DNA from 3 places in the Cellvibrio sp. pealriver genome. Region 2 is predicted to be linked to each of the others. Evidence: predicted binding sites of a transcription regulator. Region 2 holds the regulator's gene; each other region holds the start of a gene.
What was found. Region 2 encodes sigma-54, which starts transcription at its own class of promoters, with help from an activator protein. Its sites were predicted from a motif close to TGGCACANNNNTTGCNNT; they were not measured.
Positions count from the first base shown of each region.

Region 1: the regulator sigma-54 is predicted to act here: its motif matches at 4,130-4,147, upstream of VC28_RS07515 (alginate export family protein).
Region 3: the regulator sigma-54 is predicted to act here: its motif matches at 5,811-5,828, upstream of VC28_RS03985 (PEP-CTERM sorting domain-containing protein).

Region 1 is NZ_KQ236688.1:1,750,892-1,761,171, forward strand. It holds gene VC28_RS07500 (citrate synthase) at 105-1,385, shown strand; one part of gene VC28_RS19530 (IS3 family transposase) at 1,494-1,836, shown strand; one part of gene VC28_RS19530 (IS3 family transposase) at 1,836-2,701, shown strand; gene VC28_RS07515 (alginate export family protein) at 2,760-3,974, opposite strand; gene VC28_RS07520 (glycoside hydrolase family 3 protein) at 4,465-6,924, opposite strand; gene glk (glucokinase) at 7,240-8,244, shown strand; gene VC28_RS07530 (LacI family DNA-binding transcriptional regulator) at 8,327-9,370, opposite strand; gene fucP (L-fucose:H+ symporter permease) at 9,626-10,280, shown strand, end outside.
Region 2 is NZ_KQ236688.1:2,386,929-2,397,208, reverse strand. It holds gene VC28_RS10440 (YhdP family protein) at 1-1,862, shown strand, start outside; gene yjgA (ribosome biogenesis factor YjgA) at 1,910-2,428, opposite strand; gene VC28_RS10430 (HPr family phosphocarrier protein) at 2,530-2,802, opposite strand; gene rapZ (RNase adapter RapZ) at 2,834-3,703, opposite strand; gene ptsN (PTS IIA-like nitrogen regulatory protein PtsN) at 3,715-4,164, opposite strand; gene hpf (ribosome hibernation-promoting factor, HPF/YfiA family) at 4,259-4,549, opposite strand; gene VC28_RS10410 (RNA polymerase factor sigma-54) at 4,684-6,348, opposite strand; gene lptB (LPS export ABC transporter ATP-binding protein) at 6,553-7,278, opposite strand; gene lptA (lipopolysaccharide transport periplasmic protein LptA) at 7,278-7,766, opposite strand; gene lptC (LPS export ABC transporter periplasmic protein LptC) at 7,813-8,424, opposite strand; gene VC28_RS10390 (KdsC family phosphatase) at 8,421-8,978, opposite strand; gene VC28_RS10385 (KpsF/GutQ family sugar-phosphate isomerase) at 9,015-9,980, opposite strand.
Region 3 is NZ_KQ236688.1:969,577-979,856, reverse strand. It holds gene VC28_RS04000 (TonB-dependent receptor) at 1-1,372, shown strand, start outside; gene VC28_RS03995 (glycoside hydrolase family 53 protein) at 1,500-2,606, shown strand; gene VC28_RS03990 (glycoside hydrolase family 2 TIM barrel-domain containing protein) at 2,643-5,045, shown strand; gene VC28_RS03985 (PEP-CTERM sorting domain-containing protein) at 5,160-5,741, opposite strand; gene VC28_RS03980 (LysR family transcriptional regulator) at 6,030-6,905, opposite strand; gene VC28_RS03975 (NAD(P)H-dependent flavin oxidoreductase) at 6,977-7,963, shown strand; gene VC28_RS03970 (hypothetical protein) at 8,007-8,228, shown strand; gene azu (azurin) at 8,357-8,803, shown strand; gene VC28_RS03960 (Rrf2 family transcriptional regulator) at 8,873-9,310, opposite strand; gene VC28_RS03955 (NnrS family protein) at 9,338-10,280, opposite strand, start outside.

The DNA of each region.
Region 1 (10,280 bases), 640 kb from region 2:
AAAGAGGCTGGCCAAAACAAACTGTCTACAGTTTTATTCGATGAGCAGAGCGAAACATGCTTCTCTCAAGCCTTAAGTCCAATCAGTAAGCACAGGAGTCAGTAATGACTGACAAGAAAGCACATCTCAAGATTGATGGCATTGATACGACGATTGAATTGCCTATTTATTCAAGCACTATCGGCCCTGATGTTATCGACGTTACCAGCATTACCAAGAATGGCTTTTTCACGTTTGACCCGGGCTTTATGTCCACCGCCTCATGCGAATCCAAAATTACGTTTATTGATGGCGATGAAGGTGTGTTACTCCACCGCGGTTATCCGATTGAACAACTTGCTGTATCCTCTGACTATATCGAAACCTGCTACCTCCTCCTGAATGGCGAACTGCCAACCCCCGCGCAAAAAGAAGAATTCACTACTGAAGTTAAAAAGCACTCAATCGTAGACCCCTCTATCGCCGCCATCATTAAAAGCTTCAAGCGCGAATCTCATCCGATGGCGATCCTGTGCAGCGCTGTCGCAGCACTGGCTGCGGTGTACAACGATGAAATCGATATCACCAATGCTGATAGCCGCAAAGTGACCGCTTATCGCTTGATTGGCCAAATCGCCACACTTTCTGCGATGGTATATAAACACCGTAAGGGTGAAGAGTTTGTTGCGCCAGACGCCGGTCTTGATTACGCCGAAAACTTCCTGAATATGACATTCGGCACAGCTGGAAAACCATCCAATGTGAGCAAAACGATCGCCAAAGCAATGGATAGGATTTTTATCCTGCACGCCGATCACGAACAAAATGCATCGACCTCCACCGTGCGCCTGTCAGGCTCATCTGGAACCAATCCTTTTGCAGCAATTGCAGCTGGAATTTCAACATTGTGGGGCCCAGCCCATGGCGGCGCTAATGAAGCCGTATTGGAGATGCTGGAAGAAATTGGCACAGTTGACAATATTGAAGCATGCGTTGCACGCGCCAAAGATAAAACTTCTGGTTTCCGCTTGATGGGATTTGGGCATCGCGTTTATAAAAACTTTGACCCACGCGCAAAGGTAATGAAACAAACCTGCGACGAAGTATTGTCAGAGCTGGGACTGGAAAACGAACCTTTGCTTGCGATTGCAAAACGCCTTGAGCAAATTGCATTGGAAGATCCCTATTTTATTTCCAAGAAGCTCTACCCGAACGTTGATTTCTATTCCGGGATCATCATGAAAGCCATTGGTATCCCAACAGAAATGTTCACAGTAATTTTTGCGTTGGGACGTGCTGTTGGTTGGTACTCTCATTGGAACGAGATGGTCAGTGGTGCCTATAAAATTGGCCGCCCCCGCCAGCAATACACTGGTAGTCCAAAGCGTGACTACCCTAAAAAATAGTTATGCTTTTGAGCAATAAAAAAGGCCGCAAATTTGCGGCCTTTTTTATTGCGATGACTCGTCCTGAATAAAGTTGACACTTTTCTACTCTCTACTGAGGAAAGTGTTATGAATCCCGTTATTAAACGCACCCAGCGTGATTACTCTCTCGCCTTTAAATTGGCTCTTGTCGATCAAATCGAAAAAGGAGAGATGACTTATAAACAAGCCCAGTCTCGCTACGGTATACAAGGCAGATCTACAGTCTTGTGTTGGCTGCGCAAGCATGGTCAACTGGATTGGTCATTAGGTTTACCAGCAAAAGGCCTCCTCATGTCCGATAATCCTCGCCCTCAAACGCCAGAACAGCGCATCAAAGAACTGGAACAGCAGCTCGCTCTAACCCAACAAAAAGCGGATTTTTTCGAAGCGGTGGTTGATGTACTCAAGCGCGACTATGGAGTCAGCGTGGTAAAAAAGCCGCACGGAACATCATCCAAACGAAAACGTTAGCGGGTTTATCCGTTGTCCGTGGTTGCCAGCTACTCGGCATCAGTCGGCAAGCCTGGTATCAACAATGTAAGCGGGTGCGACAACGAGAAGTGCACACGCAGATACTCCTTGATGCGGTGCAGCGTGAACGTGCATTACAACCCTGCATCGGAACGCGCAAACTACAGCGCTTGTTACAACAATCCGCATTGGTTGTGGGGCGAGATCGACTGTTTGCTTTGCTGCGCGAACATCGCCTGCTGGTTCCCACCAAGCGGGCTTATCACAAAACAACGCACAGCCATCATCGCTTTCGCAAACATCCCAATCTTCTGAAGCCTGGTGAACATCAAGTGATTCCGCAACGACCAGAACATGTTTGGGTGGCTGACATTACCTATTTACCCGTGCATCAGGGCGAGGCCTATTTGAGTTTGGTGACCGATGCCTATTCTCGCAAGATTGTGGGGCATTGCGTCCATGACAATCTGAAGGCTGAGTCAGTAATCGGTGCGTATAAACAAGCACTACAGCAGCGACGCAGTGGTGATGAGCTCATCCACCATTCAGATCGGGGTATTCAGTATTGTTCAGCGCAATACCAGAAATTGCATTATCAATACGGTGTTCATTGTTCGATGACGGATGGTTACGACTGCTATCAAAATGCGCTGGCAGAGCGTGTGAATGGTATTTTGAAAAGTGAGTTTTTGATAAGGAAACCCAGGGATCTTGCAGAAGCAAAAGTGATGGTGGCCGAGTCGATTCGGATCTACAACGAACGTCGTCCGCATCTATCCCTAGAATACAAAACGCCCGATGAGGTGCATCGGGCGTTTGGATAAATCAGTGTCAACTTATTTCAGGACTGGACACGAATAATATTGGAAATTACAGTCTGGTTTAAAAATTCCAGTCTGCCATAAACCAGAATTTACTAGTGTCTTTAAATGACGCAACATCCCCCATTGAGAAGTCAGCGTATTTTGCTGTCAACACAACAGAACCGATTTTTTTGCTGACACTGAAATCAATTTCATTACCATAATCAAGATCACCCTCATCAGAATCAAACTGATGATAACTCACCAAAAATTGGGCTCCAGCAGCACTCATGCCCACATTTAGATACTTATCCTCAATACCTGCGACCGGTGTATTCAAGAACTTATCAGCCCATCCCTGGAAAGCATGGAGAGTTGCCAGCGGTGTTGCAAAGCCGTACTTACCTTCATCGGATCCCAGCACTTCATAGCCCAATGTAAAGACAAACCGAGAAATACTGAGCACACCTTCAGCAAGGAAATAATCCGCATCAAATGCACCTGCTACACCCGCATCTTTTTGCTTCGCATATTCGAGATTATATGCAAACATGCCATCGGTCGCACTCTGCCAGCGCACACCAAACGTATCGTTGCTTAACCCTTTTGCTGCAATTGGATTTTCCACATCAAGCAAATAAGCGTAAGCAATTAACTTTCCTGCTTCAAAACCTGTGTAACTCAGGTTCAATACATGACTATCATGATTGTGATCCCCCTGGCTCACATTATTTTCACCAAAAATACGATTTACATTTTTAATATATGCGTAAGTAACATTTGTGTAGCGAATTGTTTTATTGGTGAAGGATATTCCGTCATAGGTCTGCTCATTTTGCCTCCACCCCACATTTCCGACAAAGCGGGCATTATCAAGAACCAAACGCTGACGACCATATTTAATTTGATTGTTAAATGTAGTGTAGGAAATAAACGCCTGATTAACTTCAGTTCCTTCAGGGTCAGCAATAACTGCAGTACCGGGATTATTGGGATCACCTGCAGGCGCAGTTCGATAATCGACCTTATTTGTTAATTCTGTTACGTCATCAAATTCTGCTGAAAAACCAAAGCCATTCCATGCACCAGACTGATATGACAAACGCGAACGAGTCGTCAACGCATCAGAATCCTTTAGACCATCTTCACTGACATCTTCATAGCGAGTGCGAAAATTTACCTTTACCACACTTCCTTGCTGCATCGACTCTGTAAATGTTTTTGCTGACACAGCAGGGACCAGACAAGCTAACGATGTGACTGCGGAAAGAAGATGGATCGCATTTTTTTTCATAGAAACTTCCCCAATAAATTTTCATTGATGTGTGCTTGGTCGATCATCAACATTTTTTAAACAAATTTAGAATTTATTAAATTTGTTTATCATCGTGCACTAAAAAAGAATTTTGTAAATTTGTGCCGACGATGCAGAGATGACTGAAGAACACTAGAGCAACGCTTATGCCAATTGATTTTTTAAACCATTTGCAGGGAAATAATTCATTGCTAATCAAGCAGATAGGAAAGTTATAAAAATTCGGAAAAGAAAATAGGATTTTTTATGAACGCACCTTTACAGGGACACGCAAGACTTTTGCGCGCCATTTATAATCAAAAATAAAATTAATATTGCCCCATGCCAGGGCGTTAAATTGCACCACGCTTTTTGCATTTGCACAAAAACATGACACAGTCATGTGAAAAAACGCTCAGTAGCAATTACAAGACATAAAAAAGCCGCACAAGGTTTGTGCGGCTGATAGACTACAATTCGATGCCCAACACTATTGGATGCGAACACTCGCATCTTGTGCCAACTCTTTTTCAATACGCACCTGAGAGAATGAAATATCCATTTTGCCATTCGATACCAGCGCAAATGGCTCCAGAATTAATGCAAATAATTCCCGAGGCGTGCGCTTCAAGCCAAAATCAGTGCCCGCATCCGGATAACACTGCAAATCAACTATTAGCGTGCGCCAGCCAGTCCCGACTATAGCTGACAGCTCTTTTGAAATTTCAACCTGGGAATAACACGAAGGACCACAACCAATACGTACCCATGCATTATTGGCAGGTGCCACATCAACTTTGATATCAAAAACCAGAGAAGATCTGGACTCATAATAATCACTTAACACCTGTCGATTTGGCGTTGATAATGCGACCAAACCCTCACCTTCTCCATTCCATACCGCACGGCGCGCATCTTCCTGCACATCGCGATCAACACAGGTAACTTCAAGAGTCGATACACGGGCAATATTGCCATTGAGAGTAGCACGATCGTTATTTTTGCCTTCCAGTATTACGCTGTAAGCCCCCAGGGGGCGACGATTGAATAGCTCCAACACCACTGAGCCCGACTCTAGAGCAATACCCTCTTCCGGCAGATCATCTTGCAGTGCATCAACATCGCCGTAGCGCAAACCAAATCCATAAGCAAAAAGGGGATCATAGTTGTCATCACCAATATTCAATGGCCCTTGATCCGGCGATTTGGGCCAGGAAAAAGCCAAGCGCCCCGTTATTGGATAGTTAATTTTTTCTTCCCGGGTTTTAAAAATCACATCAGCAACACCTGCACCCTCCGTACCTGGCTGCCAAATAACGGCCAGAGCATCAACGGCATTCAGCTCACGGTTAATCCACATGGGGCGCCCCGTTATAAATAATGCGACAACAGGTATCCCCTGCTCTTTTAGCTGCTTCAATAATGCAAGATCGCTGGTATCACCCGCTTTTAGCAATTGATGCTGAATATCCCCCTGCATTTCCGCATAAGGATCTTCGCCAAATATCACAATCGCCACATCGGGTTTTTCAGTAAACGTGCCATCAACACTAAGCGTTGCATTACCGCCCGCAGAGGTCACTGCTTGTTGGATTCCCGACCACAAGGTGGTCGCGCCAGGGAAATCATCCATCGTATTTCCGGTACCCTGCCAGTTAACAGACCATCCACCTGTTTGCTTGCTGATATTATCGGCACCATCACCAGCAACTAACACATGCACACGAGGGGATAGAGGCAATATATTCTTCTTATTTTTTAATAGAACAATGGATTCACGCACAGCCTGACGCGCTACAACCCTATGCTCTTTAGCCCCCAGCAGCTCATCCTTTCCTGCAAGCGCGCGATTTGATGGAAGGCCTTTTTCCCATAGATTTGCGCGCAATTTCACACGCAAAATCCGACTGACAGCATCGTCGATACGGCTCATTGGAATAACGCCCGTGCGAGCTTGCTCAAGGGTGTTGTGGTATAGCTGTTTCCACTGCGGATCGGGAATCATAAAAATATCCAACCCGGCATTGATGGCTTGCGGACAATCCAGCACTGTCGCGCCAGCAACAAAACCGTGCCCATTCCAATCACCGACTACCAGACCATCAAACCCCATTTGCTCCTTCAAAACCTCGGTCAATAGATAGTGATGACCGTGCATGTGATCGCCATGCCAGCTATTGAACGATGCCATCACGCTTTGAACACCGGCTTCAATTGCACTGTAATACCCCGCGGCGTGAATGCGATATAAAGTTTCCTCATCATCAACGCAATTACCGCGATCAATACCATTATGAGTACCACCATCTGCAATAAAGTGTTTAGCCGTCGAAAGCACTCGATAATTCGACAAAAAATCTGCGTCTTGGGCATCACCTTGAAGCCCTTCTACCATCTTGCCGGCATACTCACGAACCAGATCAGGATCTTCCGAATAAGACTCATAGGTGCGTCCCCAGCGATCATCGCGAGCAACAGCAACCGTCGGAGAAAAATCCCAATCCAATCCAGTGACAGCAATCTCGGTTGCCGTAATACGCCCAATTTCCTTTATCAATTCTGGATTGCGCGCAGCACCCAACGCGATGTTATGGGGAAACAAAGTTGCTCCGACTATATTGCCGACACCATGCACCGCATCAGTACCCCACATAATCGGGATTGCCAGTTTTCCATCACTTGTATCCATTGAGGCTTCGTAATACGCATCGGCAATCGCAAGCCAATCCGCTGCTTTCGAATAACGATTACCATTAGGTACGGAACCGCCGCCATTTAAAACAGAACCTATGTGATAGTCCTTTACATCCTGAGGTGTAAGATGACGAATCTCCGGCTGAATCATCTGCCCTATTTTTTCTTCGAGGCTCATCTGCTTGAGAAAATCACTTATTTTTCCCTCAAGAATAGGATCTTTTTTTACTCTGCTAGTGACACCAGGCCATTGCACGCTCGCAACCTCCAAAAAGGAACAAATGATTAAAATGACTATACATTATCACCAAAATGACAGCGCTGTCAATTTAACAATAAACCCCTTTCCCAAAGAGTCGATTTATCCGACTTATTAAGTTTCACCATGGGTATTCGCACCAAAAAAGCACTAATCTTGGATAACAACAAATTGGTCAGCTATTTTTCAATGTATACAGGGAAAAGTGAATTTCCGCACTTCAGGATTATGGTATCCTCCCGCGCTTAACCACTACACAAACACATCACCTATAACTATTTAATCTTCTACTAAAAGAAGTTGAGGAGTCGCATGAGCCTGTTACTGGTAGCTGATATTGGAGGCACTAACGGCCGCTTCGGTCTGGTTGAATTCGATACCGAAAAGAATCGCGCAAACGGCAAGATTAATTACACTGCTGAACGCCAAATTACCCTTAAATGCGCCAACTATGCCGATATGGCAACCATGATCAAAGCCTGTTGCGTGGAGTTCGGCATAGATGTTCCCGTTTATGGCTGCCTCGCTATCGCCGGCCCAATTGAAAATGGCCAAGCGGCAATGACCAATTTGAATTGGAAATTCTCCATTGATGGCTTACGCGATCAATTGGGAATGAAAACTCTGCATGTCATCAATGACTTTGCATCTCTTGCTTACGCAGTTCCGTTTTTGCAAGATGATGAGTTGGTAACGCTTTATGATTCGCACAAAGCGAATAGCGATGCGCCTATTGTTGTAATGGGTCCCGGTACCGGATTTGGCATGGCGGCATTAGTACCAAACAAAAATAATTGGAAAATTATCCCCACTGAAGGTGGTCACGCCAGCTTTGCGCCGACAAACGAAAAAGAATTGGCGATCAAAGCGTTTTTGTTAAAAGAACAAAATCATGTATCTGTTGAAAACATTCTCTCCGGTGGAGGACTTGTCACCTTATATCGTGCTATTGCGCACAATGCGGGTGTGAACGCCCAAACCTATACGCCAGCAGATGTCAGCACCAAAGGTATTGCAAACGAAGATCCTCTTTGCCGCGAAGCGGTGTTGACATTCTGCGATGTTCTGGGAGAAGTTGCCGGAGACAAAGCACTTTCACTTGGCGCTCGTGGAGGTGTCGTGATCGGTGGCGGGATTACACCTAAGCTGATTGACCTTTTACCTGAATCGCACTTTTTGGAGCGCTATAAAAACAAAGGCCCCATGTCAGGTTATGTTAGCGATATTTCCATTCGACTCATCGTCAATGACAAGGCGGCGCTAGTGGGTTCTGCCGCATGGCTAATCAACAATACCGATGAATTAAAACCGCAATAGTCGATTCCAGACAAGTTAAATCCCAATAAAAAATGCACCGGCTGGTGCATTTTTTATTGGAGAGTTATTTTTAATCTAAATCCTACTTTTCTTTTGATTTCACTAAAGCACCTGTTGAAGCACGCATGATAATACTTGAGCTCAACATGCTGGCAGGCAATTGGATCTCACGACCTTTTAATTGTTTAAGCAGTAAGTCTGTTGCTTTTTTTGCCATTTGGCGAATGGGTTGACGAATGGTTGTCAATGATGGCCATATCTGATGGGCAACAGGCGTATCATCAAACCCTGCTACTGATAATTGTGCAGGAATTTTAATACCAAGCTGATGTGCCACCATCATTACACCCGCAGCCATATCATCGTTTGCAGCAAAAATAGCGGTTGGCCTTTGCGCATCCTGTAATAATTTTTTTCCGCACATTTCACCGGACTCAAACGAATTATCACCCTGCTCTACCAACTCACCCAACAGCGGAATATCGTTTTCGATCAGCGCAGCTTTATAGCCTTCATAGCGCAGTGACATTGCGCGGTGATCGGGGTGGCCGCAGATAAAACCGATGCGCGTATGCCCCAACGCAATCAATTGGCAGGTCATATCGTAAGAAGCTTCCTGATCATTTGTCTCTACGTAGGGTGACATGGATTTATTTTCTGTTGGCGCAACACGAACAAAAGGGATGTTCATTTTTTTAAGTAAATTGAGCACATGCATATTGTCTGATAAAGGCGGTGTCAGCATTACCCCATCGACCCGCTTCTCCAAAATCAAATCAGTCACTTCATTAATCAAGTTTGGATCGCGGTGTATGGCTGGATGCACCAATAATTCATAACGCTGGGGGCGGCATATTTCCAACACACCTTCCTGAATATCCAGCACATAGTGTGCGCTGGGATGGCCATAAATAAGACCCAGAAGATAGGATTTATTACCCGCCAAACTACGCGCTGACTGATTAGGCCGATAATCCAAAGCATTGATAGCTGCTTCTACTTTTTCTCGTGTAGCTGGGCGAACGTTAGGCTCATTGTTAACGACGCGAGATACTGTCTTCATTGATACACCCGCTAAAGCGGCTACATCATCTATCGTTGCCTTTGCCACAGCATAACCTCTCATTGTTGTTATTTTTGTCTGGCTACAACAATCACTAATTCCGATTATTGAAGCAACAAGACAACCGCATCACACCAAATAAGTCAAAATGACCACAAGACATTTGTATTGAATCAGATTGTAAACCGGGAACAAACAATGTGACAGCTTTATAGCCTTGGATTATAGTACTGCGCGCTTGCTGCAGGCCTTTGATCGGCGTGCATCATTGAAGACCACAACAACGACAGACCATTTATATAACAACGAGGTAGAACCATGGCCAGCATACCGCAAGGCTCCTCCGCGCAACCCAGCGCGATCAGTACCGGCAATAACACAATCCCTCTGATCATCATTACGATTTTATTTTTTATGTGGGGATTACTCACATCAATGAATGATGTTTTGATTCCTCACCTGAAAAGTGTTTATACACTCAGCTACACCCAAGCGATGCTAGTGCAGTTCTGCTTCTTTGGTGCCTATTTCGTGATATCCCTTCCAGCAGGTGCATTAATCAAAAAGCTGGGCTATCAAAATGGCGCTGTTGCAGGGTTGATTATTGCTGCATCCGGTTGTGCATTATTTTATCCCGCCGCCACTAGCGGCTATGCGTTGTTTTTATTTGCACTGTTTGTGCTGGCATCCGGTATTACCATTTTACAAGTAGCGGCCAACCCTTACGTTACTGTGCTTGGCCCAGCAAGAACTGCATCCAGCCGCCTCACATTAACCCAGGCTTTTAATTCTTTAGGAACCACTATCGCTCCTTGGTTAGGCGGTATTTTGATTCTGGGCGGCGCAGTATTGACGGCAGACCAACTTGCTCTTTTGCCTGCCGCAGAAGTGGCTGCATACAAAGCAAAAGAAGCCGCAACCGTACAAGGGCCTTATCTTGCTCTGGCAGCAGCACTACTTGGCCTTGCATTAT
Region 2 (10,280 bases):
ATATCCGTGGTGCAGCCGACATTAATCACCTTGCCCAGTGGAGTAAGCGCCCGGAATTGCTGTTTATGAGCGGGCAGCTTCCTTATCAGGCGGTGGTAGAGTTGTTCCATCGTCCCCCAAAAATCACGACTGATCCTGAAGCCGATACAGCCAGTACATCAGAGCCTGCCGTATCAGCAGATGCGTTTACCGAACAGGCGCTTGCGCTGGTCAGTATCAGCAGTAATCTCACCGGCGTTGCTATCGATCTTCCAGCGCCTTACGGAAAAACAGCGCAGGAACAGCGCCCGCTGGATTTCAAATTTTGGTTGCAAGAGAAACAGGCGCAAATAGATGTGCGTTATAACGCGGATGTCCAGGCATTGTTACGGCTGGAGCGCACAAATAACCGCCTACTGAATGCCAATATTGCTCTTGCTAGCGATGCCAAACTCAGTGATCAACCTGAGTTTCTGGTGTCTGGATTCTTGCCCGGCATTGATCTGGATGTCTGGAAAAAAGTGCAGGCACGCTATCAGACTTACACCAAGCGTTTAGCGCCCGCGGTTGCCTATGGGCAGGATTCCTCTGCCGCAGTAGCGCCGGCTGATGATACGGCTGGACAAGTGGCTGGATTGCCCTTTCGTGCGGAACTGATGTTGGGTCAGTACAAATTGGGTGCGGTTGTGCTGGAAAACCTGAATGTTATCGCATCGCCTGTGCCTGCAGGTTGGGAGCTGCAGCTAGACAATGCGGTTCTTGCTGGTCAGGTGATGGTGCCGAATAACCAATTTGTACCCTTGAAAATTGATCTTGAACGGCTCTCCCTGAGCCGCGAAGCACTTGGTTTGGCGAGCAATGCCAATAGCGCTGTCGGCGATCTTGAGGCACCCGCGGTAGAGCCAAAAGCGGAAACCCCAAAAGAGGTTCTGGATCCTCGTAAACTTCCGCTTGCTGATATCACCCTCAAAGCCTTGTTTATGGATGGCAACAATTACGGCAACTGGTCCTTGCGGGTGCGTCCGGATGCCAAAGGGGCGGTAATTGATAACATCCGCGGCAGTATTCGTGGAGTGACAATAGGCAGTATCGACAATACTGCGGAAGGTGCCAAGTTAATCTGGCAACACACCCCTGTGGGGGTGCAAACACGATTTATTGGCAGCCTGAGTGCTGGCAATATGGCCGAAGTGCTGCGTGCCTGGGATAAACCGGACACCTTGGAAAGTAAAAAAGCACATTACCAAGCTGATTTATTTTGGCCCGGTTCGCCACAGGATTTTGCACTGGTCAATCTTGGCGGTGAAATGACGATCCAGATTGAAGAGGGCAGCTTCAAACGGGATGCCAGTGCTGGCGATGGCATATTGCGCCTGATGTCGATTCTCAACTTTGACACTCTGGCGCGGCGGCTCAGGTTTGATTTTTCTGATCTTTACAAGAGCGGGCTTGCTTACGATCACGTCAACGGCAAAGTACGTTTCAATCAGGGCGTTTTGGTTTTTGAAGAGCCTCTGGCGGTGAAGACCCCGTCGAGTGGTATGCAAATGGCTGGGAGTATTAATCTACGCGATGAAACCCTGAATACCCGTTTGGTCGCGACTTTACCGGTGGCAGGAAACATGACGTTCTACACCGCACTGGCGACGGGCTTGCCTGCAGCGGCTGGGATTTACATTGTCAGTAAACTATTCAAAAAGCAGGTCGATCAGGCGACAAGTGTCAGTTACACCATTAAAGGCAGTTGGGATGATCCCAAGATGCGCTTTAACCGACTGTTTGAGAGTGAGCAAAGCCTGCGTGACAGTGTCAAAAAAGAAGAACAAAAACCACCTGAGACGAACAATCTGCGCACTCCCGATGATCCCAGTATTCAAAAATAAAGGCACCCTCAGGTGCCTTTATTTTTGAATGTCAGTTAGACAAATCACTAATCCTGTTTTTCCAGTTGGTCGCGGATAAAGCCAAACAATTTGCGCGCACTCGCTGGTGGCTTGTTTTCTTCGCGCTCTTTTTGCGCACTGCGGATCAACTGGCGCAGGTGCTGCACATCAATACCTGGGCAGGATGTCACCAATGTCTGGAAAATTTGCTTATCGCCTTCGATTAACAGATCGCGGTAGCGTTCAACTTGATGTTGGCGATGTACGTACTGGTCGCTGCGGTTTTGCATTTTATCGACCGCAGCCTGGATTTCTTCGTGATTGCCTTCGCGCATCAGCCTGCCGATGTACTGGATCTGGCGGCGGCGCGCATCCTTAAGTGGCATTTTGCGTGCGAGATAGATGGCATCCAATAGCTCCTCACTTAAGGGAAGCTGTGCCAGCTGCTTTTCATTCATATTGATGAAACTTTCACCCAATGCTTGCAGCGCATGCATATCGCGCTTGACCTGCGATTTGCTCAGGATGTAATCATCTGGGTTGATATCGTCGTAGTTGTAAACCATGGTAATGCGGTCGCGGTTGAATCAATAAAAGGGCGCGCAGCTTAGAGGAGTTGCTGCCGAACAACAACCTCTGCGTGGCTATTTGTTAAACAATAGGTGATTTATTCGCCTTCTTCAAAGCGATCTGCAATCAGTGCGCGTATCGCATTCATTGCTGCTTCTGCATCATCGCCTTCGGCGCTGACTTGCAAGCAGGTTCCACAGCTGGCGGCAAGCAGCATCAATGACATTACGCTTTTGGCATCCGCCCAATTGCCTTCCCCCACTCGCGCCATGATTTTGGCCTGAAATTGGTTGGCCAGCGTAGCGAGCTTGGCGGCGGCACGGGCATGAAGGCCGCGCTTGTTAATAATGTCGAGAGTGTCAGTAAACATTGCCGGGGTCTGTGTTTGGTTCTTGAAAGTTTTAGTGTTTCTTGTGCTTGTTGATATCGCGATGACGCACTTGTACATCGTGGAAGCTTTTGTCGAAATGCTTTTGCAGTCGCTCTGCCAGATAAACCGAGCGGTGCTGCCCGCCGGTACAGCCAATCGCAATCGTAATGTAGCTGCGGTTATTGGATTGATAGCGCGGTAACCAGCGCGTCAGGTAATGTTCGATGTCTTCATACATCTCCTTAACGGTTACCTGCTCCTCCAAAAATTCAATAACGTCAGGATCTTGCCCGGTTTGTGGCCGCAAAGTCGGTTTCCAATGCGGATTGGGCAGGCAGCGTGCATCAAATACCAGGTCGGCGTTTACTGGCACACCGTGTTTGAAACCGAAGGATTCAAACAAAATTGCCATGGTGGATTCGCTACGACCAACGACTCGTTCTTTGACCAGATCGCGCAATTCGTGAAGGTTTAAATGACTGGTGTCGATCACCTGATCCGCACAATCGCGGATGGGCTCCAATAATTGCTGCTCGGCATTAATTGCCTCTGCCAAACTGGTGTGTTTGTCAGACAGTGGATGCTTGCGCCGGGTTTCACTGAAGCGTTGGATCAATACCGATGGCTGTGAATCCAGGAAAAGTGTGCGAAAGGGCAGGTGTGCTTCCTTCAGAGTGCTGATCATCTGCGGGAACATGGCCAAGTCCTGCCAGGCATTGCGCACATCTATGCCAATCGCAAAGCGATGTTGGTCATCTTTGTGAATCTGGATTTGCGCAACGAGCGCAGGTAGCAGGCTGACGGGAAGGTTGTCGATACAGTTAAACCCCACATCCTCAAGAACATGGAGTGCTGTACTTTTGCCTGAACCTGAAAGGCCGCTGACAATTACCAGATGCATATTGAACCCGCTTACGTCATTAAGGCTGCTTGGAAGAGCGCTTCATTGCTGGATGCGGCGCGCAAACGCTGGCGGTAATCCGCATTATTCAGTGCTGCTGCCAGTGCTGCGAGGGTTTGCAGATGTTCGCTGTGCGCATCTTCCGGCACCAGCATGGCAAATAGAATATCGACAGGTTGGGAGTCGATTGCATCAAAGTCGATAGGATCGGCAAGGGTGATCAATGCGCCCACTGTGCCGCTACAGTTTTCAACACGACAATGTGGAATGGCGATCCCGTGACCAATACCTGTGGAGCCAAGTCGCTCGCGTCCAATTAACCGGCGGAACAATTCGTCAGCATCGATATCGGGAATGTCTTGGGCGATGGTGTTGGCAAGTAACTCCAGCGCGCGTTTTTTACTGCCACCGTCTACGCCGCAGAGTGTGCGGCCGGGGCTGATGAGGGATTGGATTTGCATAAAAAAGTGATGCTGGGCATCTCCCTGATCGATGGCGACTGGTGCCAAAGCAACCAGTGCGCATCATATGGTTAACGTCAGTGCACGCATCGCCCTAGCGATGGCTGCGCATTTTCTCTTTGTGTTTAATTAATTGGCGATCGAGCTTGTCGGCCAAGGCATCGATGGCAGCATATAAATCTTCATGAGTTGCATCGGCGAATAAATCTTTACCACTGACATGAATAGTGGCCTCTGCTTTTTGGATCAGTTTATCTACCGAGAGTATGACATGGGTACTCGTAATGCGGTCATGATGGTTGCTCAAGCGCTCCAGTTTGCTGGAAACGTAATCTCTCATTGAATCGGTAACTTCTACGTGATGACCGCTGATATTTATTTGCATAGATACTTCCTCTCGCTAGAAACAAAACGGTTACGGTTAGGTAACCTCGCATTACATCCATGAATTTTTTGTCCGAACTATTAAATGTACCTGAAACTTTTCAGTAAGTTCCCAATGTGATCATCTGCATCAGGTTAAATTGTTTTGCGCTCATTCGATGGTGGAATGTTGAGCGATTCGCGATATTTGGCAATAGTACGGCGCGCGACTTGTATACCTTGCTCGGCGAGCAAGTCGGTAATTTTGCTATCACTCAACGGTTTTTTTGGATTTTCCGCGCTGACCAGTTTTTTGATGATGGCGCGGATTGCTGTTGAAGAACATTCTCCGCCGCTGTCGGTACTGACATGGCTGGAGAAAAAGTATTTCAGCTCAAAAATACCCTGCGGGGTATGCATGTATTTTTGTGTGGTGACACGTGAAATAGTGGACTCGTGCATTTCTACAATTTCAGCAATATCGTGCAACACCAGCGGTTTCATCGCCTCAGGACCGTAATCCAGAAAGCCACGCTGTTTTTCAACAATACAACTTGCCACCTTGAGTAAGGTCTCGTTGCGGCTTTGCAAACTTTTCAGGAACCAACGGGCTTCCTGTAAATTGTCTTTGAGGAAGGTGTTGTCGCTGCTGGAGTCGGCACGCTTTACCATAGAGGCGTAATCAGCATTGATACGCAAACGCGGCGCAATATCCGGATTCAGCTCCACAATCCAGCGGCCATCGCGTTTTTCTACAAATACATCGGGCACAACATATTCGGTGTCGCCACTGGCAATAATATCGCCCGGACGCGGATTCAAACTCTGGATCAGGGCAATCGCCTGACTTAACTCAGCTTCCTTTAGCTTGGTGCGGCGCATCAATTGCCGGTAGTCGCGGCTGCCTAGCACCGGCAAATATTGTTTGACGATTAATTTTGCCGAATCAAGCAATGGCGTTTTTGGATCAAACTGCTGCAGTTGTACCAACAGGCATTCGGACAGGTTCTGGCTGCACACACCACATGGGTCAAATTGTTGCAAGAGTTTTTGTACGGCAACAACTTCGTCCAGTTCCAGGTCATCGAGATCGCTACCCATCCCTTCAAAGATTTCCTCGATACTGATGGAGAGCATGCCGCTGGGCTCCACTGCATCGATGATGGCCATAGCCAGAATGCGATCCCTGTCTGACATAGGGGTCAGGTTAAGTTGCCACATCAAATGATCGTAGAGGGAGTCAGTGGCAGCACGGCGGCTTTCAAAGTCGCTATCTTCGTTGTCGTAATTGCTGGAGCTGCTGCTGGATGAGGCTTGATAGACATCATCCCAGCTTGTATCCACGGGAAGGTCGCTGGGAATAGAGTCGCTCCAGTCACCGCTATCGGCGCTAAAACTTTCCCCTTCACCATAAACATCGGTATCGCCTATGGATTCACTTTCCCTGAAAGTGTCGCTTTCACCAAAACTATCGCTTTCATTGTAGTTATTGTCGTTGTTGTAACTATCAGCGTAGTTATCGGTGCTCGCGGAGAAATTGTCGCTGGCAGTAAACTCTGCGCTGTTATCGGTACCGCTTTCTGCTGCAATTTCCAGCTGGCGGTCATAATCCGCTTTGTCTTGTTCGCTGCCTTCGTAGTCACTGTTTTGCGTGGGAGAATCGAAGCTATCCTCAACCTCCAACATGGGGTTGGAATCGAGCGCTTCCTGGATCTCCTGTTGCAGATCCAGAGTTGATAGTTGTAACAAGCGGATTGCCTGTTGCAACTGTGGGGTCATGGTCAGCTGTTGGCCGAGTTTGAGCTGGAGAGATTGCTTCATTGTACGGACGACAAACCCTTAAACGCAGGATGAAAAACATCGGTATACGTGGAGTTTAGTCAGGGTTTGCGCCTCAAGCAACAAGCTTAAGCAAGCTTTATGCCTAATGTATAAAGAATGTTACTTGTCAAGTTGTTTGTGTGTGACTAAACGCGCAGGGAATGGGCAGTTTGTAACACCGGAAATCCCGTCTGAAAGTAGGGTTTAGAGGCGGAAATGCTCGCCCAGATACACTTCGCGCACTTTGTTATTGCTCAGCACAGTTTCAGCATCACCTTCGGCGATGATGTGCCCTTCACTGACGATATAAGCTGTTTCGCAGATATCCAGTGTTTCGCGCACATTGTGGTCGGTAATCAGTACGCCAATCCCACGGTCTTTCAAGTGACGGACAATCTCTTTGATGTCATTGACCGAAATAGGATCAACACCGGCGAAAGGTTCATCGAGCAGGATAAATTGCGGATCTGTCGCCAGTGCGCGGGCAATCTCCACGCGGCGGCGCTCACCGCCGGAGAGGGCCATACCCAGGCTATCGCGGATATGGGTGATATGAAATTCGTTGAGCAGTGATTCCAGTTTTTCATCACGCTGCTGGCGGTTGAGATCCTTACGGGTCTCAAGAATTGCCATGATGTTATCCGCCACGCTCAGCTTACGGAAAATAGACGCCTCTTGCGGGAGATAGCCAATACCTGCACGGGCGCGTCCATGAATGGGCAGTTGGGTTATATCTCGCTCGTCAATCAATACGGTGCCGTTATCGGCAGGCACCAAACCAGCGATCATATAAAAACAGGTGGTTTTTCCTGCGCCGTTGGGGCCAAGCAATCCGACGATGCTGCCACTTTCCACCGTGATGGATACATCAATAACCACTTTGCGTTTTTTGTAGCTTTTGGCGAGATGGCGTGCGTGCAAACTGGGCATTACTGCGCATCCTCGGCTTTTCCGGCTTTGGGTGGGATCACAATTTCGATGCGCTGCCCCTCACCGCCGCTACTGTTGTTGTTACCTGCGGCTTTCATTACTTCTTTGACTAAATCGTAATCAATGTGTGGGCCGCTCATTACCGCACCGTTTTGCTCAACAGAGGCATCTTCAATCAGTACCAGATGTTCATTGCTGGGGGTGTAGGTAATTTGCTTGGCGGCGGCAGTCACTATGCCTTGGTCTTTTTCCGGTTGTTGCTGAAAGCGTGCCGGATTGCCTGTTGCAATCATCTTTTCGACGCTGCTGTCGGGATTGGTGTGAATCACAATAGAATCGGCGGAAATGATAAGTGACCCTTGCTGGATTTTGACCGAGCCAGTGTAGGTCGCCACTCCGTTCTTCTGGTCTACCGTGAGGTTATCAGCAGAGCCGCGGATGGTTTCGTTTTTGTCGCTGGGTAATGCGAGGCTTGTGGTTGGGGACATTATTGCCGCCAACATGAGCGTCAAAGGAGATAACCAATAGCGTAATTTAGCGGGGATCATAAACTGCCTTAACCTGGGATCTTAACTGAAGCCGACTTTGCGCCAGGTCGGCATCCATACCTAGTGCATCTATCTGACCTTTGGCGCTGCGCATCTTAACAGCTTTGTCGGTTTCCGCGAATTGTTCACTGGCGCGCACTTGCAGCTCACTGGTGGTGATTTGTATCAAGCCCTGGGTGGGCGTTTGCTGTTGGATGAGCACGTTATCGAGCAGGCGGATCAATTCGCCGTTTGCCTCACTGCGCCCGGTATTGGCGGTAACTTGCCATGGCGCTTTGGTGTCTGTGTCGTAAAACATCATCATGGGCTGCTCAATCAATGTGTAATCCTGAGCCGATGCACCCTCTTGTTGCAGTTGAAAATGGGTTACCTGTGGCGTTGATAGCTGGTAGTGAAGCTTGCCGGTGTTATCAAATTCGCGTGTTTCCACTTCTTTCATGTAGATGTTGGGAAAGCTGCTTGGGTCATATTCATATCCAACCAGCTCTTCTTTTTGGCGCAGTGAAAATGCAAAAAAGCAGATCACCAGTACAAAAGCCAGTATCCAGGGACCGGGTACATATTGATGTACACGATACGCGCGGGTTAACAGGCTCATAGGGATGCATCTGCCAGATAAGGTGCAAGTGCGGTATCGAATGTACCTTGCGCCTTCATGATGAGGTCACAGGCTGCACGCACGGCACCTTCGCCGCCGCGTTCCCGGCTTTGCCAATGGGCGCGCTCAACCACGCTGGAGTGGGCATTTGCCACTGTCAGTGCGAGACCCGCGCGGGTCATAACGGCCAAGTCTGGCCAGTCATCTCCCATAAACGCGATCTGCTCAAGCGCTACAGGATGCTCCTGCAAAATGTCTTGTAGTGCCTCCCATTTGTCCTCGCGCCCTTGCACCAATATCGTTATCCCCAGATCGCTTGCGCGGCGGGCGACCAGATTGCTGGTGCGGCCAGTAATAATGCCGACTTTAACGCCGGTTTTTTGCAGTGCTTTGATGCCCTGTCCATCCAGTGTGCTGAACGATTTGAATTCTTCCCCTTGGTTGCCGAAGTAAAGACGCCCGTCGGTGAGTACTCCGTCCACATCCAGCAGCAACAGTTTGATGCGCGCAGCGCGTTCATGTAATTCGGTTTGGGTACAAAAATCGGGGTTCATTCAGGCGTGTCCAAGTGCAATGATTGGCTGGGTCAATCAAATAATGCCTGCACGCAGCAGGTCATTGATTTTTACGACACCGACAAGTTTTTTTTGTTCGTCGGTAATGAGTAAAACGTTAATTTTTGCTTGCTCCATTAACGCCAGCGCTTCTGCAGCCAGCGTGTTGTCGCGCAGCATTTTGGGGTTAGTGTTCATCAATTCACCCACTGTTGCAGTGCGGATATCAACACCTTTGTCGATACTACGGCGCAAATCACCATCGGTGAAAATACCGAGCAAATCATTACCTTCCATCACTGTCGTCATGCCAAAACCTTTGTCCGACATGACCATCAATGCGTCCAGCATGGGGGTGTGCGCAAACACACGGGGAATATCGTCGCCAGTGTGCATGACATCCGCGACACGCAACAACAATTTGCGCCCCAGTGCGCCGCCGGGATGAGAGAAGGCAAAATCTTCTGCAGTAAAACCGCGCGCTTCCAGCAATGCGATTGCCAGTGCATCCCCCATGACCAGCGTGGCAGTTGTACTGGATGTTGGTGCCAAGTCCAGAGGGCACGCCTCATGTAAAACGCTGATATCCAGATTGACTTCAGCCACTTCGCCCAGAGTCGATTGCGGATTGGCGGTCATGCTAATGATTTTGACACCGGCACGTTTCAGTAGTGGCAACAAAGTAACGACTTCACTGGAAGTGCCGGAGTAAGAGATCGCAAGCACTATGTCGTTTTTGGTGATCATTCCGAGATCGCCGTGGCTGGCTTCGCCTGGGTGGACAAAAAACGATGGGGTTCCAGTGCTCGCCAGAGTAGCGGCGATTTTTTTGCCAATATGGCCGGATTTGCCCATGCCGGTGACAATTACTCTGCCAGCACAGTTCAAGATAAGTTCACAGGCGGCGGTAAATTGACCATCGATCCGCGCGGCGAGTGCAGTAACTGCCTCTGCCTCCAAACTGATGGTACGCAATGCCGAGCTTACATAATCATGTGTCATGACGAGGTTCCAAAACCGGTTCCAAAATGGTGAGCCAATGTGATGATCATTGTTCACCCAAGGCATTTATGGCCTTGCATTATAACTTTCAAGAAAAACAAGGCGAGGGAAGTTTACGTCTTTTTTCCTGTGGCGACTTATCCCTGTCATGCGCTGGATGCTATAGTTCGCGCCGCAAATCTGCTCGCTACGCCTCCGGCTTAATAACTCGCCACGATCATAAACATCGCATAAAGAATGGCACCATAAGGAATTAGCGTTGTCTGAGTGTTGGTTTAACGCCATACGGCTTAATCGTTC
Region 3 (10,280 bases), 1.4 Mb from region 2:
TCGCCCTTCTATCACCGCACCCGATGGCTCACCACTGTTGTCACCAGAAACAGCGGCTTACAACTGGATTGGCAACGCCAACGAAGGTTCAACGCTGGAAGACAAATTGCAAAGTGCGCAGTTTGATATCAAACGCGATCTGGATGCAGGCCACTTGCGTGCACTGAGCTTTGGTGCGCGCACTGCTGACCGCGAGAAAGAAGTGATCTGGACGGATTTCAGCATGAGCCGCAGTGTTGATAACGGCATCGCGGTCGCCTTCCCCGAAGGTTTCCTGAGCAGTTATACGCTCGGCGCTTTCGATACGATTCCGTTCCTGAATGCACCGTCTTACGCAAAAACCGCTGAACTTATCTATGGTGGCGTTGCGTTTGATACGGCTGCCGTCAATGAAAGCCGCTATTGGAAAGTCGATGAACAAAACGATGCGGTTTACGTCAAGCTGGATTTTGAAGGCCAACTCGGCGGCTTGGATTACAACGCAAACATCGGTGTGCGTCAGGTTGATATCAGCACCAAGAGTTACGCATTAAACGGCGAGCATGTCGATAACGATTTCTCCAAAGCCCTACCAAGCGCCAGCTTGAACCTGGATTTGGATGACACTCGCAAATTGCGCATTGGTGTATCGCAAGCGATTTCACGCCCACCACTGGATGAGTTGCGCGCAGGTCAATATATCAGCGCGATCAACACCGGAAGCTCCGGCGGCGCAGGTAACCCGTTATTGGATCCATTCACTGCCGACCAAATTGACGTTGCTTATGAATGGTATTTTGCGTCTGAATCGCTCGCCGCATTGAGCCTGTATTACAAAGATATTAAAAATTATATTGGCAACGCGACGGTGGGTACCTTCACCAGCCAACAAGGTACATTTGAAATTTACGGGCCAGTGAATGGCGATGGCGGTTACGTGCGCGGTGCAGAAGTGACCTTCCAAATGCCATTGGAATTTTTACCCGTTGAAGGCTTTGGTATTTATTCCAACTACGCGTTTGCCGAATCCAATATTTATGAATTCGCGCCTTCAGATAACCCATTACCTATGGCCGGTCTGGCAAGGGATACCGCAACGCTGGATTTGTGGTACAGCAACTACGGTATTGATGCGCGCTTGGGGTGGAAATACCACTCGGCTTACACCAGTGCGTTCAGCTGGGACAGCTATGACCTGACCACGCTGGATGCAGAATTAGGTGTTGGCCTGAGCCTCGCGTATGAAATCAATGAACATTACAACGTGCGTTTTCAGGTGTTTAACCTCACCAACGAACCACTGCGTCTGACGCAAAATAATGATTCAGGCAACCTGAAACGTTTTGATGATTATGGCCGCAGTTATTTGCTGGATTTCACCTGGAAGTTGTAAGCATTGGTTTCTGCTTTTTTGTTTTGTCATGAATGAACCCTTAGTTTACGGCTGCTTCGGCAGCCGTCTTTTTAATACGGGAACATTCTGGCCTCTGCGAAACTATCCCTAATAAAAAAGTATGTATATGAAAAACTGGCTAACAAAATTCCTGTTTATTTTTGCGCTCATCCCTGCGTCTAATTGGGCAGCGCAACCCTTCTATGTCGGTGCTGATTTATCCTACGTTAATGAAATGGAAGATTGCGGTGCGGTGTATCGGGATAAAAATAAAAAAGTAGATCCATTTACACTCTTTGCCACTAAAGGAGCCAACCTTGTGCGCGTCCGCTTATGGCATAACGCACAATGGACAAAGTATTCAAACTTGGACGATGTCAGCAAAACGCTGCAACGCGCCAAAAATAACAACATGAAAACCTTGCTGGATTTTCATTACTCAGACACTTGGACAGATCCGGAAAAACAATTTATCCCAAAAGCCTGGGCGCATATCACCGACACCAACGAATTAGCCAAAGCGCTCTACGATTACACGACTGAAACACTATCAGCCTTGGATAAACAAAATCTGCTGCCCGATATGGTGCAGGTAGGCAACGAAACCAATATTGAAATATTGCAGCAGGAAGCCAGTATTGTTCACGGCATTCCGGATTGGCAGCGCAACGCCACCTTGTTAAACAGTGGCATAAAAGCCGTGCGCGATTACAGTCTGGCAAACGGAAAAAATATCCGGATTATTTTGCATATCGCCCAACCGGAAAATGCACTCTGGTGGTTTAAACAAGCCAGTGAAAATGGCGTAACTGATTTTGATATTATCGGGCTCTCGTATTACCCACAGTGGTCTACTTACACCCTGCCCCAATTACCCGATGCGATTAAAAAATTAAAAGGCATTTACGGCAAAGAGGTTATGATTGTCGAAACCGCCTACCCCTGGACGTTGGAGAATTTTGACAAAGCCAGCAATGTATTGGGCAAGCAAGCGGTACAACCTGACTTTCCTGCGACACCTAAAGGCCAGGTGCTGTATCTGGTAGCATTGACCCAATTGGTTAAAACCGCCGGTGGCTCAGGAGTTATATACTGGGAGCCAGCATGGGTCAGTACCCGTTGCACCACTTTATGGGGCAAAGGCTCGCACTGGGAAAATGCCAGCTTTTTCGACGCAGCAAAACGCAATAATGCACTGCCAGCGTTTTTGTTTTTCTCTACAAACTACAAATAAAAGACACACATACCAAGATCGACAAGTGAGAGCCATATGAACAACATACTAAAAAAATTATTGGGGAAAAACCTGCCTCCGCTCCATCGTCTGCGAACCGGGTTAATGGGTTTGGCACTGTGCGGATTCATAACAGCCTGTTCCCCCACACCCGATCCTCGCCTTGCAGCGATTGCAGCCAATGACCAACCTTACAATACCGGCTGGCAATTTTTCCGCAGTGAAAACGCATTGGATTTAGCCACCGCCCAACAACATCAAGATTGGCAAACCATACAAATTCCTCACACACCTAAAATTGAACCGCTTGTTGTGAATGAACAATTCCAGGGCGATGCCTGGTACAAAAAAGTCATCACGCCGGAAGCCGCCTGGAAAGAAAAACAAATCGCACTGAAATTTGAAGCGGCAATGAATGTTGCCGAGGTATGGCTTAACGGTGAAAAACTCACCACCCATGTTGGCGGCTATTTACCTTTTACGGTCAATCTCACCGAAAAATTAAAATGGGATTCTCCAAACGAGTTGATGGTAAGACTGGATAACCGCGATAACCCCATTACCGGGCCAAAGCCATTAAAAGATCTGGACTTCAATACCTACGGCGGAATTTATCGCTCGGTACAATTGCAGATCAATAACGATTTGCATATCACCGATGCGGTCGCCGCCGGTAAAAAAGCCAGCGGTGGTATTTTTGTTACCTATCCGCAAGTCAGCAAAGAACAAGCGATGGTGAGAATTCAGACTCACGTTTATAACGCTCACTATGACCCTAAAAAATTCCGTGTAGTACAGCGCTTGATGGATGGCGAAAAAGTAGTCGCAGATCAAACCAGCCCACTGCTTTCTATTACCGGAAAATCCGATCAGGAAAATATTATTGAATTACCGGTAACACAACCGCGTCTGTGGTCACCCAAAACTCCCAACCTATATCAATTAGTGACGCGCGTTTATGAAGGCGATTCACTGGTGGATGAAAAAACCACACGCATCGGTATCCGTGAATTCAAATGGGTTGAAGGTCAATTATTGATTAACGGTGAAAAAACATTTTTGCGCGGCGTGAACCGCCATCAGGAATATCCTTATGTAGGTTATGCAACCTCTGATGCAGCCGATTACCGCGATGCGGTGAAAATAAAATCGGCAGGCTTTGATTATGTGCGTCTATCGCACTACCCGCACTCCCCTGCCTTTATGGCTGCAGCCGATGAATTGGGACTGGTATTGCTGGATTCTATTTTAGGTTGGCAATATTTTTCTGAAGACCCTGCATTTCAGGCACAGATCCAACAAACCTGCCGCGACCTGATCCGCCGCGACCGCAACCATGCATCGGTCATGGCATGGGAGTGTTCACTCAACGAATCCTGGATGACAGAACCTTTTATCGATTCATTAACCAACATTGTTCACGAAGAATATCCGGGATCAATGTCTGCCGGTTGGCAGGAATACGGTTACGATATTTATTTACAGGCGCGCCAGCATCGCCTGGAGCATTACCAAGAGCCGAATAAACCTTATATCGTCAGTGAATATGGCGATTGGGAATACTATGCGATGAATGCAGGTTTGAACCAAACCGCGTGGGCCGATTTATTACAGGCAGACAGAAGTAGCCGCCAATTATTGAGCGACGGTGAAAAGCGTTTGTTGCAACAAGCATCCAATATTCAGGAAGCGCACAACGATAATTTTAATACGCCCGCTTTTGCCGATGGCTATTGGGTGATGTTTGATTACAACCGCGGTTATGCACCAGATCTGGAAAGCTCGGGCATTATGAGTATCGACCGCTTGCCAAAATACAGCTACTACTTTTATCAAAGCCAGCGCGATGCCAATGAAGTCTCCGACAAATTTGCCTCTGGCCCTATGGTATTTATCGCGAGCGAATGGAACGAGCATTCATCACTGGATGTGCGCGTATTCAGCAACACCGATGAAGTGGAATTAATCCTCAACGGAAAAATTATCGCCAAACAAACACCAGACCAAAACAACAACAGCAAAAATCTCAAGCATCCGCCGTTTACTTTCAAGGTAGATAAATTTGCCGCAGGTGAGCTCAAAGCGATTGGTTATATCGATGGCAAAGCCGCTGCTGAATACAAGGTCGTTACCCCAGGTGAAGCTGCGCGCTTGCGCATGTCAGTGGATACCAGTGGCAAAGCGCCGCAAGCCGGTGTGAAAGATGTGGTGTTTGTGTATGCGCAACTAGTGGATAGCGATGGAGATCCACTGCGCAGTAATAACGTACCGGTCAATTTCTCGCTCACTGGCAGCGCAACCTTGATAAGCCCTGCAGAAGTAGTCACCAGCAATGGTATCGCCAGTGCGCTGATTGAAATTGGTGATTCATTAGCAGGCATTAAACTGACCGCAACATCCGACAACTTACCTGCAGCAAGTTTGGACATTGCGCGATAACATGCTCAAACCCAACAGGTTTTATAACGTTTTTTACAAAGCCTAACGTAAACATAAAAAGCCCCTTTTTTCAGGGGCTTTTTATTTGCCTTACCGACCCGAAAATGATTTCTACTAACGGGCTCGCTTACGTGCAAAACCAAGCGCAGCAATACCCAAACCAAACAACGCAATTGACCAAGGCTCAGGAACACTTGTGCCGATATTCGTAAACACAAATTGATGATCGTTGTAATCAAAATCACCCAGCTTTGGTAAATCCTCAAAACCAACATAGGTTCCCACAGGAATCAAACTATCGCCGCCAAAATCAGTGGCATAGGCGTGATTTTTTGAATCGGAATTAAACCAGGCAACTGAATACCAAGACGAGCTGGTGCTTAATACCTGCAATTCAAACATCAAGGCATCGCCTGCATTTGCAGTGCCCAACACAAGAGAATCACCGTAAACCGAGGTATCGTTTTGCAGCCCATAAATACCCGTTGATATTCCATTAATCCACAAACCAATCCTGCTGACATAACTTGCACTGGTGGCAAAAAAATACGCCGTAATATCACCATCCGAAGCAGCGACAAACGAATTTTCAGTCGCTTCAAAACCAACGTCGGGGTACGGGATGGGGCCTGCTTGCGCAGATAAAGCCAAACACGAACATAAAGCAGCGGAAACAACACTCAAATGTTTTGACATAACCAATCTCCATGTAATGAGACAAAATGAATGTAAGGCATGAGATGACGATCACTAGCATTAACATGGACGGCAAAAAATATGCCACGAAAATTCAATATAAGAACACCATGGCGTTATAAATCAATCTGCTAAAAATAAACATTTCCTCCCATTTTCAGGGGATTATCTCTGCTCTATGGTGCGCATACTGATTTGTTCAGTGCAACTTTTACAGAAAACCGCACCGCAATGATGCAATGGAGTGTGAGCTGAAAATTGGTACTTATGTAATGTGATTTAGAACTGTTATCGCCATACAATTTTTTGCCGGGAAATCGCACGCAAGTTTTCAATCGCTTTATGAACTGTTTCGGATGTATCGCTATCGCGATAGATTGCATAAATTGGGTAAATAAATTCAGGGGCGTTGGGGACCAAAAACAACTTATCTTCTTCAATGTAACGCTGCACCACTCGCGCACGAAAATAGCCCGTACCGGAACGCTGCAATAAATACTCTAGCGCTAACAAACCAAAATCAATCGACAGTTCTGCGCGGCGTTTGCCAGGGAATGCAGAATCGTGTTGCTGCTCATATACAGGCCCCCAATCAACGTAAATATAAGGTTCAGGTATGGCGGCTGACACCATCACTAACTTTTCTTCCAATAATAATTCGATTTTTAGTCCCGGTAGATATTCAGGGCGGTACACCAACGCAACATCCAGCACACCGTGACTGACACGACTAATTAGCGAACTGGCTTCACCCGTCTCGACTTGAATAGCCAGAGCACCGTAACTGGAACGCAAATCGGATATCCAATTCAGCAGCAGCGGATTCCACAAAGCCAACTCCCCACCAACGGAAATGGATTCAGTTTTGGCCTCTGGTAAGGGCACATCAAACTTTGCTTTTCCCCACAACTGGACAATCTGCATCGCGTAACTGACAAAACGCTCGCCTTCCGGTGTAAGGGATGCGCCAGCGCGGTTACGCACAAATAATTGGCAACCAAGTTGCGCCTCCAAATTTTTAATGCGCGCCGTCACCGTTGTTTGGGTGACATGCAGCCGCTCCGCCGTTGCAATAAAGCTACCGGAACGCGCGATATCCAGAAATGTTTTTGCTAGTTCAATATCCATCGATTTAATACCAATTTTTTTGATATTAAAGTGCATTTAAATTCATTATTCAATGTTGTTGATAGCCAATAAGATAAAACCAATGCCATAGAAACTATCTGACACCTATGTATCACCCCGCTTTATATACACCACTCACCGATTTATTAGGCTGCAAATACCCTATCCTCTGCGCAGGCATGGGAGGCGTCGCACGGCATAAACTAGCAGCTGCTGTGAGCAATGCTGGTGGATTTGGCTGTTTGGGAATGGTGCGCGAACAGCCGGAATTTATCCGCGAAGAAGTTCACCGCTATCGTTCACTTAGCAAAAAACACTTCGCGATCAATTTGATTCCCGCCGCTACACCTACAGAATTATTGGATCGCCAAATTACCGAATGCATAAGTCTGGGCGTACGTTACCTCGTATTTTTTTGGGATGTTAATAAAGACATCGTCCGTCGCTGTATTGATAACGGCATAACGGTAATACATCAGGTGGGTAGTAAAAAAGATGCCGAATTAGCACTTGAAGCTGGCGCCAGTGTTTTAATTGCGCAGGGCGTTGAAGCGGGCGGCCATGTGCGTGGCGATACTTCACTGTTTGGCTTATTGCCGGAAATAAGCGCACTGAGCCCTGTGCCTGTTGTTGCATCGGGCGGAATCACCACAGGAAAAGGCCTTGTAGCGGCACTCGCTTTAGGTGCACAGGGCGTAAGTTGTGGCACACTTTTTTTAGCCACCGAAGAATCCAACGCGCATGATTTTCACAAAGAAAAAATTATCCGCGCAAAAGCGGCCGACACCCTGCTCTGTTATGACTTTCATCGTAATTGGCCCATCAAAGCTGCAGTCCGCGTGCTAAAAAATGCCATCACTGAAAATCCTTACCACGATTACAAACATTTTCCTGATCGCGCTATTGGCGAACAGGATGGTGCAGCAATTTATCCATTCTCTACTGATTCACCGCTTAAAGGCGCAACAGGCGATCTCGCCTCTATGGCGCTTTACGCAGGCCAAGGCTGCGCAAATGTCAGGAAAATCAAATCAGCCGCAACAGTAATTGATGATTTTATGCGGCAAGCAAATCAGTATTTGGATCGTCTTTAGAAATTAATATGATCGAAAAGGTATGACAACAAGAGGTTAGTTTATGAATCCAAAAGCGATGTTGAACTATGCACACTGCACAATGGCCGCCACTCTGAGCCTATCATTATTGATTGTATACGTTACTTACGGATCAAACCTCATACTCACCATTCCCACCCAAGCAATCTTGCACGTTGGCCTGATTATTTTTCCCACATTTTTCAAAATCAGTTACATCATCCGCCTTAATGCGTTGAAGCAATTAGGGAAACCCGTCAATTAGTTCGTGCTATTGAGTAATTTATTGATTGATTTACTGATTTTTTTATTGATTATTGATGAGAAATATTCATGCACACAAATACTGCTGCATGGATATAAATTTTATATAAACCGACCGGAGACTATCCAATGAAATCAAAATCGCTCTTAGTATTTTTACTTTCCACGATTGCCAGTGGAGCAATGGCAAATGAATGCAGCGTGGCCATCACCTCAACAGATGCAATGCAATATGACACTAAAGCAATCACAGTGAATGCAAGCTGCAAAGAATTTACCGTCACCTTAACTCACGCAGGTAAATTGCCTAAAAATGTGATGGGACATAATTGGGTTTTGAGCAAAACCGACGATAAACAAGCGATCGCTTCCGAAGGTATGGCCGCAGGACTGGATAACAACTATTTAAAACCAGGAGATGCACGGGTAATTGCATCAACTCCGCTGATTGGTGGAGGAGAAACAACATCAGTGATCTTTCCCGTCAGTAAACTCAGTGCAGGCGTACCCTATACTTTCTTTTGCTCTTACCCCGGCCATAACGCCATCATGCAAGGCAGCCTGACGTTACAGTAATGCCACAATTGATCGAATACATATTATTTGATCAGATACACAACAGAAGTGTCGGCATGACTGGCACTTCTACAGCGCAATATCCAAAATACGGATCAACTCACGACGGGACGATGCAGGCAGTAAATCGGCCAGAGTATAGTCATCAAGCACTACAAAAAATGCATCCAATGCTTTATGCAATATTCCTTTTAATCGACACGCGGGCGATAGATTACATCCATCGCCATTAAAGCATTCCACCAATGCAAAATCTTCTTCAATATCGCGCACCAATTTACCAAGATTAATATCTTTAGGCTGACCATTTAAACGCAGACCGCCATTTTTACCACGTACCGCTTGCAAATAACCTTTACTGTTCAGCTCTTGTACCACTTTCATTAAATGGCTTTTTGAAATGTTGTAGCGCTCCGCGATTTCGCGGATTGTAGAAATTTCTTCACCTTTAAGCGCAACGTAAATCAGTGCGCGCAATGAATAGTCGGTATAACTGGTAATGCGCATGTATTTTTTATTCCCGTAAACTTGTCATTAACCCGGACGGCCATCTACTCTCGGGCGACTTAAAATAGGCCAGTAGAGGATCACAAATAAACTGAATGCAAAACACCAACCAGCTGCTGCGATCATCACACCTAATTGATAATCAAAACACCCCAGCGCAGCGCCAACACGGAACACAGCCGCAAGGGTAATACCAGCGTATATTAGCCATCCTAATTCGGGCAGTGTAAGGGTGCGACCAGTGTGCCCAAGGGCAACACGGGTCATTACGCCCAAAATTAATGTTCCCATCGCACCGGCCCCAAGTGCATGTTGCCAACTCGCCGGAACAACCCACTCAAATGCGCTTAACCCTTTAAGCAAGAGCGCAACTACGATCCAGGTGTAGCCAAGGTGTAGCACCCATACCAAGGGCTCACGCCAGGTATGCCACCCTTTCCAACCACACAAACGCCATCCGTTGAGCGCTGCCGCCACCAGTGCCAATATGCCGGTTAACCATGAGGCAGCAATCCATTCCACCGGAATCAACAATACTGTTATCACAATAGCCGCGCGATCCAACACCGGACGCACAATAACGGTTACGGGCACTCCATGATTGCGAAACCAATTGCCGGTAAACAGCGGAATAATACGACCACCGATCACTACCATCATTAACGTGAGCAATCCCATCGCCAGCATTTGGCCATGCTGTAGCCAAGCTGTCACACCCGTGTTAAATCCGATATGCATGAGCAGATTGGCCACCGCAAGCAATAAAATCATCCCGCCCAACGGCACATTGCGGCGATTGCCATGGCGGATCAATATCTGCAACACCAGCGCGGCCAAGGCCAATAAAAACAGCATGTCCAAAACGGCGACCAAAGGCAGCGGTAAATAACTGGACAACCACATCGCGATCCGCCCGGATACCCAAGCAACAACCAACAGCAACAACATCTTGCCCTGCACTGGCGGTGCA